Regions from separate parts of the Dietzia sp. NPDC055343 genome, predicted to be linked through region 3. Evidence: riboswitches for the same ligand, from Rfam matches in the RefSeq annotation. Region 3 holds a riboswitch; each other region holds the start of a gene.
What was found. Region 3 has a riboswitch for cobalamin ahead of ACWIE7_RS14830 (VWA domain-containing protein). Riboswitches for the same ligand answer to the same signal wherever they lie in the genome.

Region 1: it holds a riboswitch for cobalamin, as region 3 does, so the genes downstream of both, ACWIE7_RS07665 (CobD/CbiB family cobalamin biosynthesis protein) here and ACWIE7_RS14830 (VWA domain-containing protein) in region 3, are expected to answer to the same signal.
Region 2: it holds a riboswitch for cobalamin, as region 3 does, so the genes downstream of both, ACWIE7_RS07715 (precorrin-8X methylmutase) here and ACWIE7_RS14830 (VWA domain-containing protein) in region 3, are expected to answer to the same signal.

What each region holds. Positions count from the first base shown of each region.
Region 1 covers NZ_JBSHMJ010000011.1:79,720-84,603, forward strand. Annotated here, with positions in the region: gene ACWIE7_RS07650 (oxidoreductase) at 7-1,209, shown strand; gene ACWIE7_RS07655 (hypothetical protein) at 1,419-1,583, shown strand; gene ACWIE7_RS07660 (HdeD family acid-resistance protein) at 1,741-2,286, shown strand; cobalamin riboswitch at 2,522-2,701, shown strand; gene ACWIE7_RS07665 (CobD/CbiB family cobalamin biosynthesis protein) at 2,759-3,826, shown strand; gene cobC (Rv2231c family pyridoxal phosphate-dependent protein CobC) at 3,819-4,884, shown strand, end outside.
Region 2 covers NZ_JBSHMJ010000011.1:91,513-96,396, forward strand. Annotated here, with positions in the region: gene cobN (cobaltochelatase subunit CobN) at 1-2,941, opposite strand, end outside; cobalamin riboswitch at 2,933-3,126, opposite strand; cobalamin riboswitch at 3,162-3,291, shown strand; gene ACWIE7_RS07715 (precorrin-8X methylmutase) at 3,349-4,014, shown strand; gene ACWIE7_RS07720 (precorrin-2 C(20)-methyltransferase) at 4,137-4,884, shown strand, end outside.
Region 3 covers NZ_JBSHMJ010000035.1:5,857-10,740, forward strand. Annotated here, with positions in the region: gene ACWIE7_RS14815 (hypothetical protein) at 16-156, opposite strand; gene ACWIE7_RS14820 (cobalt-precorrin-4/precorrin-4 C(11)-methyltransferase) at 344-1,111, opposite strand; gene cbiE (precorrin-6y C5,15-methyltransferase (decarboxylating) subunit CbiE) at 1,108-2,394, opposite strand; cobalamin riboswitch at 2,469-2,655, shown strand; gene ACWIE7_RS14830 (VWA domain-containing protein) at 2,679-4,877, shown strand; gene cobO (cob(I)yrinic acid a,c-diamide adenosyltransferase) at 4,877-4,884, shown strand, end outside.

The DNA of each region.
Region 1 (4,884 bases), on a different contig from region 3:
CGCGCGATGACCCAGTCGGTCGCCCCAGGTCGGGAAGCACTGTTCCAGCCGCTCGAGATCCGTTCCCTGCAGCTCGCCAACCGCCTGGCGATGTCGCCGATGACCCGCATGGGCTGCCCCGACGCACTGCCGGACGAGGTCAACCGCGCGTACTACGCCTCCCGCGCGGCCGGTGGGACCGGGCTCGTGGTCACGGAGGGCATCGGCGTGGACCACCCGACCTCGGTGGACCATTCCTGGATTCCGCGCCTGGACACGCCGGAGTCGGTCGAGGCCTGGCGACTGGTGACGGACGCGGTGCATGCGGCGGGCGGCAGCATCATCGCCCAGCTCTGGCACGTGGGGCCGCTCTGGGGAGCCAACGCCCGGTTCGACAAGCCGAACCGCGACCGCCTGATGGAGATGCGGCCGATGCGGCCGTCGGGACTGTGGGGCACCCCGGGCGTGACCACCTACTCCGAGCGCAGCGTCGCACGGTGGTCGCCGGAGATCGAGCCAATGACCGAGGCCGAGATCGCCGAGACGATCGAGGCGTACGCGCGGTCGGCGAAGCTGGCGATGGAGGCGGGCTTCGACGGCGTGACCCTCCACGGCGGCCACGGCTACCTGCCGGACGCGTTCGTCTGGGCCGACACCAACCGCCGCACCGACTCCTGGGGTGGCGATCTGGCCGCGCGCGTCCGCTACCCGGCGGCCGTGGTGGCGGCGGTCCGCGAGGCGATCGGCCCCGACGCGCCGCTGTTCTACCGCTTCTCCCAGCACACGCAGCAGGACTACACGGCCCGCAAGGCCGAGAACCCCGAGGAGCTGGGCATCTACCTGGGCGCGCTCGCGGAGGCCGGCGTGGATCTGTTCGACGCGTCGACGCGCCGGTTCAGCGATCCGGCGTTCCCCGACCTCGAGGGTGACGACGGCAAGGTCACCCTGGCCGGTTGGGCCCGCCGGCTCACGGGCAAGGCGTCCGGAGCCGTGGGCGGGGTGGGCATCGGCACCTCGCTACGCGAGCAGAAGTCCGGGGCCGAGGTCCGGGTGTCGGACAACGTGGATTCGGTCGTGGAGCTCATGAACCGCGGGGAGTTCGATCTCATCTCCGTGGGCCGCCTGCACCTGGCCGACCCGGCTCTCGCCGGGATCCTGCGCTCCGCCGGCCCCCTGCCCGAGTTCATCCGCGAGGAGCACGAGGCACCGCTGCGCGCGCCGCAGTCCTGATCCGGGGTCGGCCAGTCCGGGGCCCGGTGGATCGGGCGGTGCGAGACGGCCTCGCAGCGGCGACGAGCGTGGCCGCGGACGACCACTGAGACCGGGAAATTCGGTAGTCGTGCACCCCTTGACTTGACAGGTCTGTATACATAGTCTGAAGCCGAGGTTTACAGACCTGTATACCCACCTCCTAGCCCGACCCCTCAAGGAGGGAAATCATGTCGCCGTTCCGTCCCTTCATCGACCTTCTCGCCCAGCTGTGGTTCGCCCTCGACACCGCCAGTGCTGTCCGTCATGGCAAGCCCGTCTCCGAGCGGGCCCGCGTGTACTGCATGACCGACCACGCGCCCACCCGGGCGCACCTCGGCTCCGTCGCTGCGTAGGTCCCAGCATCTGCCGCTGCACCTACTGCCGGCCCACCGACGGGTGAGCAGCGTCACGCGGGCAAAGAGCTCGATCGGGCACTTCTCGCGACCGAAGTGATTAAGTTCTTATTGAACACGATCGTTCTCGCCTGCTTCCACAAACGAGGTTCCCCACATGACCACTTCCACCTTCACCCCTGTCGCCAAGGGCATGCGCCTGGCCCTGATAGCCGGCGGTCTCATCGCGATCGCCTTCGGCATCGCCGTGCTCGTCTGGCCGGGCAAGACCGCCGTCGTCATCACCGGCGTCATCGCGGTCTGGGCCATCGTGGCCGGGCTCATCTACATCGCTGTGTCGTTCGCCACCACCGGCCATTCCACCGGCAGTCGGGTGGGCCACGGCCTGCTCGGCGTGCTCTACATCGTCGCGGGCATCTACGCCTTCGTCTCACTGCAGCAGTCGGCGGCCTTCCTCGCGATCTTCGCCACCGTGTTGATCGGCGTCATGTGGATCTTCGAGGGCTTCACTGCCCTGTTCAACCTCGGCGAAGCCAGCTCGAAGGGCATCACGATCTTCTTCGCGATCATCTCCGTGCTCGCCGGCATCTCGCTGGTGAGCACGCCCCTGTGGGGAGCCGGCTTCCTGTGGTGGCTCGCCGGCATCGCACTTCTCGTCCTGGGCGTGCTCAACGTGATCCGAGGCTTCTCGATCAAGGCCTGACGCGCCGATCGGCCGCGGTCAACCAGGGTTATCTCGAGGCCCTCTCGTGCCGGGGAATGCCTCGAAACCCGCCAGCAGGCCGGGAGCGAACCTCCAGCGAACTGCGAGCCGTCACTTCGGTCAGCATTCGGCCAGGTGGGCGGCGGCGGGTGGCCGCTCGCCCGGTGACGCTCCGCGCGACCCCGTCCAGCCCGGGGCGCTGCCGGTGTGGCCCGAAATGGGTTGTCACCAGTCGTGTTACGTTGTCCTGGCCAGCGAGACCAACAGGTCGCGGGAATCCGGTGCGAATCCGGAACTGACGCGCAGCGGTGAGGGAGATGGCAGGGGCACGATGCCACTGGGTCGGTAGACCCGGGAAGGCGCTCCCGGCCAGGTGATCCCGAGTCCGAATACCGGCTGGCCCTCGCGGTGACCACCGCCAGGTCAAGATCGGGCTTCGCGTTTCAAGGCCCGCGACCTCGAAAGCACCACGATGCGCGCACCCGCTCCGGCTGACTGCGGCGAGGCCGTCGCTAACCGCGCCCGGGCCGCCCGCCGGCGCGTTCGCGTCCGGGCCTCCCCTTCCGGACTACCCGCCCGGTCCGCCGGGCTCGGCCTGGGCGTCGCGCTGGACCGCGTGGTGGGGGATCCCCGGCGGTGGCACCCCGTCGCCGGATTCGGAGGGGTCGCGATGGCAGTCGAGCACCGGCTTCTGGACCCCCGCCGATCCGCAGCCGGGCAGCGGGCGGCGGGTGTGCTGTTCACCGGGGTCCTCGTCGGCGGGAGCGCCGCGGCCACTCATACCGTGGGCCGCCTCCTGTCCCGCAGCACCGCCGGGACCGTCGCGTGGAACGCCGCCGTCGCGTGGGCCTGCCTCGGCGGGAGCTCGTTGCTCTCGGTGGCACGCCGACAGGACGCTCTCCTGCGCTCCGGCGATCACGACGGTTCCCGGGCCCTCCTGCCGTGGCTGTGCGGCCGCGACCCGGACGCCCTCGACCCCGACGACCTGGCCCGCGCGGTCGTGGAATCGGTCGCGGAGAACACCTCCGACGCGGCCGTGTGCACGCTGTTCTGGGCCGCGATCGCGGGCCCGGCCGGCGCCGCGATGCACCGGACCGCCAACACACTGGACGCGATGGTCGGTCACCGCTCACCGCGGTACCAGCACTTCGGCACCGCCTCGGCCAGGCTCGACGACGTCCTGGGATTCGTTCCGGCCCGCCTCGCCGGGCTCATCGGCGTCGCGGTCGCCGGCACCATCGGCGGCAGCCCCTCCGGCGCCCTACGGACCTGGCGTCGGGACGCCCGCACGCACCCCAGCCCGAATGCCGGAGTGGTGGAGTCGGTGTGCGCCGGCGCGCTCGGGGTCCGGCTCGGCGGCCCGACCCCCTACCCGTACGGCGTGCAGCAGCGCGCGGTCCTCGGGGACGGGCGGCCGGTCCGCGCCGAGGACATCGGCCGGGCCGTTCGCCTCCACGACCGGGTCCAGCTGGTTACCGCCGGCCTGATGATCGCCGGTCTGCTCGTCGCCCACGCGAGGACGGTGCGGCGCGATGGCTGAGGACCTCGACAAGCTTCGTATCCACGGCGACACCCAGGTCGGCCCGGGCGCGATCGACTTCGCGGTGAACGTCCACGGGGACCGCCCGCCCGCATGGCTGGCCGACCGGCTGCGGCAACGCATCGACGATCTGGCCGCCTACCCGACCGCCGCCGACGAGGACCGGGCCCGCCGGGCTGTGGCCGAGAGGCACGGGGCCGACCCCGGCCGGGTGCTCCCGCTCGCCGGATCCGCGGAGGGCTTCCATCTGCTGGCCGACCATGCCGCGCGCCGGGGTCTGCGCGCCGCCGTGGTGCACCCGTCGTTCACCGAACCCGAGGTGGAACTTCGGCGGGCCGGGGTGCCCGTCACCCGGGTGATCCTGCGCGAGCCGTACATCTTCGACCCCGGACTCGTTCCGGAGTCGGCCGACCTCGTCGTCGTCGGCAATCCCACCAACCCCACGTCCGTCCTCCACCCACGGGCGACCATCGCGGCGCTGTGCCGCCCCGGGCGGGTCACGGTGGTGGACGAGGCGTTCTGCGACGTGGTCGACGCCGAGGACGGCTCGTCGCTCGCCGGCGCCGACCTGCCCGGGCTCGTGGTCCTGCGCTCGGTGACCAAGACCTGGGCGCTGGCCGGACTGCGCGCCGGATACGCGGTGGGGGACGCGGCGGTCCTCGCCGACCTGGCCGCGCACCGGGTCCACTGGCCGCTCGGCACCCTCCAACTGGAGGCCGTGGCCGCCTGCTGCTCGGGCGAGGCGTCGGCCCACCTCGATCGGATCCGGCGGCGACTCGCCGCCGACCGCGCGGCGATGTGCGAGGCCCTCACCGGCGCGGGGATCGAGATCGCCGTCCCACCCGTGGCCCCGTTCATCCTGGTCAAGACGCCGGAGGGGCACGATCCCCACGACTTCCGGGCCCGGCTCGGCGAACGCGGCGTCGCCGTCCGCCGCTGCGACACCTTCCCGGGGCTCGACCCGCGGCACGTGCGCCTGGCCGTCCGCGACGCCGACACCGTGAGCCGTCTCATCACCGCGTGGGAGGGTGCCCGGGATCAGGCGCAGACGGTCTCGG
Region 2 (4,884 bases), on a different contig from region 3:
CCGAGGTACCCCAGATGGACAGCCCCACCGAGGCCGGGTACCCACCGGTCTCGGACACGTGGCGCTCGAGCAGCGAGTCGGCCATGAGCTGACCGGTCTCCCAGGCCAGGCGCGACGGGATGGCCCGCGGGTCCACGGTGTAGAAGTTGCGGCCCGTGGGCAGCACGTTGACCAGGCCACGCAGCGGGGAGCCCGACGGCCCGGCCGGGATGAAGCCCCCGTCGAGTGCATGCAGGACCCCGTCCATCTCGTCCACCGTGGCGGCCAGGCGCGGGACGACCTCGCGGGCGGCGAACTCGAGGACGCGGGCGACGTCGTCGCGGCCGGTCACGTTGTCGTCGTCGCCCCCTTCCGCGGCGCCGGAGTCGCGGGCGAGGTCACCGCCCGCGCCGAGCCCTGCAGCGCCAATACCTGCTCCGACCCCCGCGGCAGCGAGGACCTCGGGCACCGCGGCGGCGTCCCAGTCGCGCGCGTCCATCGCCACGACCAGCTCGCGGGCCAGCGCCTCGATGCGGTCCACCTCCTCGGTGGGTGCGCCCTCGGCCAGCCCCAGCGCGCGGCGAAGGCCCGGAACCGCGGCGGACTCGCCGCCCCACACCTGCGAGGCCCGCAGGATCGCCAGCACCAGGTTGACGCGTGCCTGGCCCTCGGGCGCCTGGCCGAGTACGTGGAGGCCGTCGCGGATCTGGACGTCCTTGATCTCGCACAGCCAGCCGTCGACGTGGAGGAGGAAGTCGTCGAACTCCTCGTCGCCCGGCTGCTGCTCCAGGCCCAGGTCCTCGTGCATGTGAGCCGAGCGCATGAGGGTCCAGATCTGGTCGCGGATGGCGCCGAGCTTGCCCGGGTCCATCGCGGCGATGTTGCCGTACTCGTCCAGCAGTTGCTCGAGCCGGGCGATGTCGCCGTACGACTCCGCACGGGCCATCGGCGGCACCAGGTGGTCGACGATCGTGGCGTGCGCCCGGCGCTTGGCCTGCGCGCCCTCGCCGGGGTCGTTGACGAGGAACGGGTAGATCAGCGGCATCTCGGCGATCGCCGCGTCGGTCGCGCAGTCCGCCGACAGCGCCGCGTTCTTACCCGGCAGCCACTCCAGCGAGCCGTGCTTGCCCAAGTGGACCAACGCGTGCGCGCCGAACCCGCGGGACAGCCAGCGGTAGGCGGCCAGGTAGTGATGCGACGGCGCGAGCTCGGGGTCGTGGTAGATCGCCACCGGGTTCTCGCCGAACCCGCGGGGCGGCTGGATGAGCAGCACCACGTTGCCGGCCTGCAGCGTCGCGAGGACGATCTCGCCGGCGTCGTTGACGAACAGCTCGCCGGGTGCCTCGCCCCACGCCTCGACCATCTCCTCGCGCAGCGCCGGAGACAGGTCCTCGGTCCAGCGCAGGTAGTCGGAGGTGCTGATCCGCACGTGGGAGTCGGTGAGCTGGGCCGTGGTCAGCCACTCCTCGTCCTGGCCGCCGGCGTCGATGAGCGCGTGGATGAGGGCGTCGCCGGCGGCGGTGTCGTCGGCGAAACCGGCGTCCTGCCCACTGCCGGCGCCGTCCCCGGCACCGTCACCGGCCACGCTCCCGCCCTCGCCGGAGCGGGTGAGGAAGCGGGCGATCGGGCCGTCGTCCGGGCCCAGATCATAGCCCTCCTCGCGCATGCGGCGCAGCAGCCGGATGGTGGAGACGGGCGTGTCCAGGCCGACGGCGTTGCCGATGCGCGAGTGCTTGGTGGGGTATGCCGAGAGCACGAGCGCGATCCGGCGCTCGGCCCGCGGGATGTGCCGCAGCCGGGCGTGGGCCACGGCGATCCCGGCCACGCGCGCGCAGCGTTCGGGGTCGGCGACGTAGCGGGGCAGGCCGTCGGCGTCGATCTCCTTGAACGAGAACGGGACGGTGATGATGCGGCCGTCGAACTCGGGGATCGCGATCTGGCTGGCCGAGTCGAGCGGGTTCACGCCGTCGTCGGAGCCCTCCCAGTCGTCGCGGCCCCAGGTCAGGCACAGCCCCTGCAGGATCGGGATGTCCAGCGCGGCGATGCGTTCGACGTCCCAGCTCTCGTCGTCGCCCCCGGCCCCCGCGGCGCCGGGCGTGGTCCCGCCGGCGGCGAGGACCGTCACGACCAGCGCGTCGAGCGTCCCGAGCGCGTCGAACAGCTCGTCCGGCGCCGACCGCAGCGAGCCGGCGAACACCGGCACGCCCACGGCCTCGCCGGTGGCGTCGATCGCGTCCGCCAGCGCGTGCGCGAAGCCCGCGTTGCCGCTCACCTCGTGGGCGCGGTAGTAGAGCACGCCGACGCGCGGCAGGTCGCCCGGCGCGTGATCCAGGGCGTGGCCGCCCGGCGACTGGTCAGTTCCGCTCACGTTTTCCCAGGTCACGCTCCGGGGATCGCGTGATCTCTGACCACTCGCCGCGTCCGCGGCCCGCGGCCGCTCCGCGATCCCCCACTCCGGCACGCTCTCCGGCGGTTCGAACCCGGTTCCGGTGAGCAGGACGGTGTCCGAGAGGAAGGCGTGCAGCTGCGCGAGGTTGGCGGGCCCGCCCTCGGCGAGGTAGCGGTGCGCCTCGGCGGCGGTGCCGATGGGGACGGTGGAGACCTCCATGAGGTCCGCGTCCGGGGACTGTTCGCCGCCCAGGACGACGACGGGCACGCCGGCGCCCAGCACCGCCTCGAAGCCGTGGTCCCACGAGCGCCTGGATCCGAGGATCCTGACGACGACGAGGTCGGCCCGGGTGAGCAGGTGCGGGAGGTCGGTCTCCACGTCGATGCGTGACGGGTTGCCGAGCGTGAACGCCGCCCCGGATTCCCGCGCGGAGAGCAGGTCCGTGTCGGACGTGGACAGCAGTGCGATGCGGGGAGCACGCGAATCGGACGACTCGGGTGTTGCCGCGGCGTCGTCAGGGGACGCCGAACGCCGGTCTTGGCGCATGTTCTTCTCCAAACCCTCGTGGAACATGTCGCCGTGGCCGGTCTCCTGGCTTTCGCATCGACGCCACGCGACCGACCTTCCCGGGCTGGTGAGCCCAGTGGCCTCCGCCCCATGAGGGACGGACGAGGGTCGCGGAACTCCGCGACTACAGTGGCGAGGGCCGCGCCGGCTTCTCCTCCGGCTTCCCGAACACCACGGCACCGCCGAGACTATCGGCCGCCGCCGGCGCCCGGCCCGCCGCCCTGGGTTCGACGGCGTCCGCGTAGGCTCCAGGGGCATCCCACGGCGAGGAACCCGGTGCGATTCCGGGGCGGTTCCGCCACTGTGAAGCCCTGACCAGGGCCGTCAGCCAGATACTGGCCGAGGGATGGACGTGCGGTCACTCCCGCGCCGACTTCGACTTCTGACCGGGGCGAGAACCCCGAGGAGGACCCATGCCTGGTGCCGTCCGGCCGCCGCGTCGCTATGACTACATCGACGACGGCCCCGCCATCTACCTGGATTCCTTCGCCACCATCCGGCGGGAGACCGATCTCTCGCGGATCCCCGGCGACGCCGAGAAGCTCGCGGTCCGCATGGTGCACGGCACGGGTCAGACGGATCTGACCGCCGACCTGCAGGTGCATGCCGGACTCGTCGACGCCGCACGCTCGGCCCTCGACGCCGGAGCGCCGATCCTCTGCGACGCCCACATGGTCGCCTCGGGCGTCACCCGCGCACGGCTGCCGCGGGACAACGACGTGGTGTGCACACTGAACGACCCGCAGGTCCCCGAGCTGGCCCGACAGATGGGCACCACCCGCTCCGCGGCCGCGTTGGCCCTGTGGGGTGACCGGCTCGACGGCGCCGTGGTGGCGATCGGCAACGCCCCCACCGCCCTGTTCCACCTGCTCGAGATGCTGCTCGACGGCGCGCCCCGGCCCGCGGCGGTCATCGGCTGCCCGGTCGGCTTCATCGGAGCGGCCGAATCCAAGGCGGCACTGGCCGATTTCGCCAGCGACCACGGGATCGACATCCCGTTCGTCACCGTGCACGGCCGCCGCGGCGGCTCGGCGATGACCGCCTCCGCCGTCAACGCCCTGGCGCAGGACGCCGAGTGAGCGGCGGGATGACCGGCGCGGATGCCCCCGGTGTGGCCGGCGACGCTGACGTAGGCGCAGAAGCGGGTGCTGGCGCGGGTCGTCTCTACGGCGTCGGCGTGGGGCCGGGAGACCCCGAGCTCATGACCCTCAAGGCCGCCCGACTGATCGGTGCCGCCGACGTGGTGGCCTTCCACGCCGGGCGCGGCAAGCAGTCCAACGCCCGGCGCATCGCCGCCGACCTCATCCCCGCCGGCGCGATCGAGGAGGTGCTCGAGTACCCGGTCACCACGGGCCTGACCGAGCATCCGGGCGGGTACGCGGGCGCGATCGCGGACTTCTACGAGCGCAGCGCGCAGCGTCTTGCCGAGCACCTCGCCGCGGGCCGTGACGTGGTCCTGCTGGCCGAGGGCGACCCGCTCTTCTACGGCTCGTTCATGTACATGCACGACCGGCTCGCGGAGCGGTTCCTCACCGAGATCGTGCCCGGGGTGCCGGCCTTCGCCGCCGCCACCGCCGCGGCCGCGACCCCGCTGGTCAGGCAGACCGACGTGCTCACCGTGCTGCCCGGAACGCTTCCCGAGCCCGAGCTCGCCCGGCGACTGGCCGATACCGACGGCGCGATCATCATGAAGCTCGGCCGCAACTTCCCCGCCGTGCGCCGGGCGCTCGAATCCGCCGGGCGACTCGACGGCGCGGTGTACGTCGAGCGCGCCTCGACGGATGCAGAGGCGCATCACCCGGCTCGCGAGGTCGACCCGGAGACCGTGCCGTACTTCTCCCTCGTCGTCGTCCCCGGGGACTCCCACCACCACGACCCCACCGGCCGCCGACCCGCACAGCTGACCGCGCCGACCCCCGACCCCGCCGCTCCCGGCGCCCGCGGCGTCG
Region 3 (4,884 bases):
CCTGGCCAGTCACATCTAGTGGCCCGCGGTCACCCCGAGCACTTCGCGGGCCACTGCCGACGTCAGCGACATGGCGTGGGAGACATGCAGTTCTCCGGCGTGGACCTGGTCGGCGACCACCTCGATCAGTGGCCCGCCGTCAGGGTCGCCGATCATTCGTTTCAGCTCTGGGCTCGGATCTGCCCGCGGGCCTACCGGTATCGAAATATCGGTGCTCCAGTACTGCCCGGATCCCCGCGTCTTCGCTGCCGTGGCGGCGCGCAGATACAGAGCTCGCTACCATCACCGGAGAGCCGTTTCACGGTTTCCGGATGTTCCGCGACGGCGGTTCGGGCCCCGGCTCCTACCCAGCGGCTCGCCGCCGCTTCGACTCCCGCTCCGGGTCGGAGGCATAGAGCCACGACTCGGCCGAGCCGGGCCGGTCCATCGCGCGGCCGACCAGAATGACCGCGGCCTGTCGTAGTCCCGCCGCCTCGACGGAGTCCGCGATGTCGGCGAGCGTGCCCCGCAGTTCCACGCGGTGCGGGCGGCTGGCGTTGGCGACCACCGCAACCGGGCAGTCTGCGCCGTGCGTCGGCACCAACCGCTCGGCGAGCTCGCGGATCCGCGTGATGGCCAGGTGCAGCACCAACGTCGCTCCGGTGGCGGCGAAGTGCTCCAGCGCCTCCGCGGGCGGCATCGCTGTGGAGCGGGCCTGAACGCGGGTGAGCACCACCGACTGCACCACCTCCGGCACGGTGAGCTCCACGCCCAGCTCGGCGGCGGCCACCGCGTACGCGGGCACGCCCGGGACCACGTCCCACGGCACCCCGGCGGTGTCGAGGCGGCGCGTCTGCTCGGCCAGCGCCGAGTACAGCGACGGATCGCCCGAGCACAGCCGCACCACGTCCAACCCCTCGGCGTGAGCGGCGGCGATCTCGGCGATGATCCCGTCCAGGTCCAGGTGCTGGGTATCGACCAGGCGGGCATCGGGCCGGCAGTGATCGAGCACGCCCTCGTCGAGGTAGGTGCCGGCGTAGAGGCAGACGTCGGCCGCCCGAAGCGCGGCCGCCGCGCGCAGTGTGAGCAGGTCAGCGGCGCCGGGGCCGGCACCCACGAAATGAACGGTCACGAGATCTCCTCTACAGATGTCTCCAGCGGTTTGACGGCGGCCCACTGCACCACCGCGCGCGCGGGCGCCCAGCCGGTGAATCCACCGATCGCGTCCGCGTGTTCCACGTGGAACCTGGTCAGTTCGCCGCCGAGTTCGGCGCGGGCGTCGAGCAGCACGCGCTCGGTCTCGACGGTGACCGCGTGTGCGACCAGCCGACCGCCCGGCCGGAGCGCATCCCAGCACAGGTCGACCAGTCCCGGAGCAGTGCCACCGCCGCCGATGAAGACGGCGTCCGGACGGGGGCACCCCTCCAGAGCCTCGGGCGCACGTCCCCGGACGACCTCGAGCGCCGGCACCCCGAGGCGGGCTGCGTTGCGACCGATCCGCTCGGCGCGGGCGTGGTTCGCCTCGACCGCGATCGTCCGGCAGCTCGGGTGGGCCCGCATCCACTCGATCCCCACCGAGCCGGCACCGGCTCCCACGTCCCAGAGCAACTCCCCGTACCCCGGGGCCAGCCGGGACAGAGCCGACGCCCGCAGGTCGCGGCGCGTGAGCTGGCCGTCGGATTCGAAGGCGTCGTCGGGAAGCCCGGGCACCATGCCCAGGCATCGCGCCGGGTGTGGGGCCGTGGGGCCGGCGTTGTCGTCGTCGTTGTCGGGGCGCCCGTCCTGCCCCGTTCCGACCCCGCACTCCACGGCCAGCACGTGCAGGGCCGGGGCCTCGTCGCCCGGCGACCACTCGCTCGCTCGACTGCGCTCGCTCGCCTCCGCGGGGGCGCCCAGGTCGGCCAGCACGGTCATTTCACTCGCGCCGAAGCCGGCGGCGGTGAGCATCGCGGCGACCTCGGCGGGCGTGTGGCGGTCCGCCGAGAGGATCAGGACCCGACGCCCGGGGGACAGTTCGCGGGCGATCGTGCGATGGTCCCGGAGCACCGCCACTGACTCGGCCGACCAGCCCATCCGCGCACGCGCCAGTGCCACCGACGAGACGGCGGGGAGCACCGTCACCGCGTCGCGACCGAGTGCGTTGATGAGTGTTGCCCCGATGCCCGCGACCAGCGGGTCGCCCGAGGCCAGAGCCACTATCCGGCGGTCGCGGTGGCGCTCGAGGAGCGTGGGCAGACCAGGCAGAAGCGGCCGCGGCCAGGGCTCCCGTATGGCCGCCACCTCCCCCGGGATCATCGCGAGATGACGCTCCCCGCCGAGCAGCACATCGGCGTCACGGACGGCGCGACGGCGGGCCTCGTCGAGACCGTCCCAGCCGTCGCCGCCGATGCCCACCACGACCACCTGTGCGTTCATGAGCCGGAAGACTACAGCCGAGGCCGGGAGCCACGGTGCCGGAGATGGTGGGTAGCCTGGCATGCAGTCAACTGAACAACCCCACAGCACGAGGTGCCCCACGACCCGCCCAGGCGGTGCGGAGGGGAGAATCAGGGAAGCCGGTGAGAATCCGGCACAGGGCCCGCTACGGTGACCCGGCCTCTCAGACGATCGCGCACAGTGCGCACGTTCCGAGATGAGCCGGGAAGTCCGGAGACCGGCCTCGCGCTGACCGCCACTGGCAGACGAGAGCGGGAGCCCCCATGCCACAGCACTACCCTTTCAGCGCCGTCGTCGGATCCGATGACATGGCGCTCGCCCTCATCCTCACCGCGGTGTCGCCGTCGGTGGGTGGTGTCCTCATCCGCGGCGAGAAGGGCACCGCCAAGTCCACGATGGTGCGCGCGCTCACCGGCGTCCTACCGCCCATCGACGTGGTGGCCGGCGATCGCTTCTCCTCCGCGCCCACCGACCGCGGCACCGAGACCCCCGACGGCCGGATCCCCGCCGACGCCCCTGTCGAGCAGCGTGCCGTCCGCCTGGTCGAGCTGCCGATCGGCGTGTCCGAGGACCGCATCACCGGCTCTCTCCATCTGGAGAGCGCGCTCAGTGACGGCGTCACCGTCTTCGAGCCCGGCCTGCTCGCGCGGGCCCACCGCGGCCTGCTGTACGTGGACGAGGTCAACCTCCTGCACGACCACGTGGTGGACCTTCTCCTGGACGCCGCCGCGATGGGCCGCGTGACCGTCGAGCGCGACGGCGTCTCGGTGGACCACGCCGCGCGCTTCGTGCTGATCGGCACCATGAACCCCGAGGAGGGCGAGCTCCGGCCCCAGCTGCTGGACCGATTCGGCCTCACCGTGGAGGTGGCCGCCCCGCGCGACCCCGAACTCCGGGCCGAGGTGGTGCGCCGTCGCATCGCGTTCGAATCCGACCCGACCGGGTTCGCCTCGAGCTTCGCCGCCGACGAGGCCGCGCTGGCCGAGCGGATCGTCGCCGCGCGCGAGCTGGTCGACCGCGTGCCGATGTCGCCGTGGGCACTGGCCACCATCGCGCGGGTCTGCGCCGGGTTCGACGTGGACGGCATGCGCGCCGACATCGTCACCGCCCGCACCGCCGCCGCGCACGCCGCCTGGCAGGGCCGGGCGCGGATCACGCGCGAGGACATCCGCGTCGCCGCGCGCATGGCGCTACCCCACCGCCGTCGGCGCGCCCCCTTCGATGCGCCGGGCCTCGACGAGGACCTGTTGGAGAGGTTGTTGGGCGACGACGACGAGCCCGACCCCGAGCCCGACGGGGATCCGGACACCGAGTCCACGGATCGCGCCGAGACCCCGGACGGGCAGCCGGGCACCGACGGGGCTCACGAAGCGGACGCCCCCCGGGATGCGGACCCGGCCGATGCAAGCGCCGCCGACGACGCCCGTACTGACCCCGGCACGGACACCCGCCCGGACGCAGACCTCGACGCCGGCCGCGGCACCGAGGAGTCCCACACCGGCCACGACACCGCAGACCCGCAGCGTCCCGACGCGGAGCAGGGTCCCGACGTCGCCGAGGAGGGCGACCAGGGCGACTCCCCGGCCGGGGCGCCCGGTGGCATCCCGCCCGGCACCGTGGCCTCCGCCGCGGACCCGTACCGCACCCGGCTGCTGTCCGTCGCCGGCACCGGCCACGGCGCTGCCGGCCGCCGGTCTCGCGCGCTCACCAGCTCGGGGCGGCGGATCGGATCGGGCGACTTCACCGGCTCGGACCTGCATCTTCCCGCCACCATCCGCGCTGCCGCCAGGTGGCAGGCGGGCCGCGGCCGCACCGGGGGCCTTCAGGGCGGCCGGCTGCTGCTGGCGCCCGAGGACCTGCGCTCGGCCGTGCGCGAGGGCCGCGAGTCCAACCTCGTGCTCTTTTGCGTGGACGCCTCCGGGTCCATGGCCGCCCGCACCCGGATGGAGCAGGTCAAGACCGCCATCCTCTCGCTGCTGCTGGACGCCTATCGCCGCCGCGACACCGTGGGCCTGGTGACCTTCCGCGGGTCCGGCGCGCAGGTCGCCCTCCCGCCCACCTCCTCGGTCGACATCGCCGCGACGCGCCTGGCGGAGCTCCCCGCGGGCGGCCGCACTCCGCTGGCGGAGGGTCTGCTCGCGACCGCAGAGGTCGTGCGCCGGGAGCGGGTCCGGGATCTTCGGCGGCGGCCGCTCGTCGTCGTCGTCACCGATGGCCGCGCCACCCACGGCCCGGACGCCCTCGCACGGTCCCGCGCCGCGGCGGCCGGGCTGGCGTCGCTGGGCACTACATCCGTTGTGGTGGACTGCGAGACCGGCCGATTCCGCATGGGGCTGGCCGCCGAACTCGCCGCACAGTTGGGCGCCGAGCACGTGCCCCTGGGCGAGGTCACCGCCGAGGGGCTCACCGACACCGTCCGCGCCCGCACCCACTCACGCTCTCCCCGAAACGAGGTGGCCTGATGCCCAA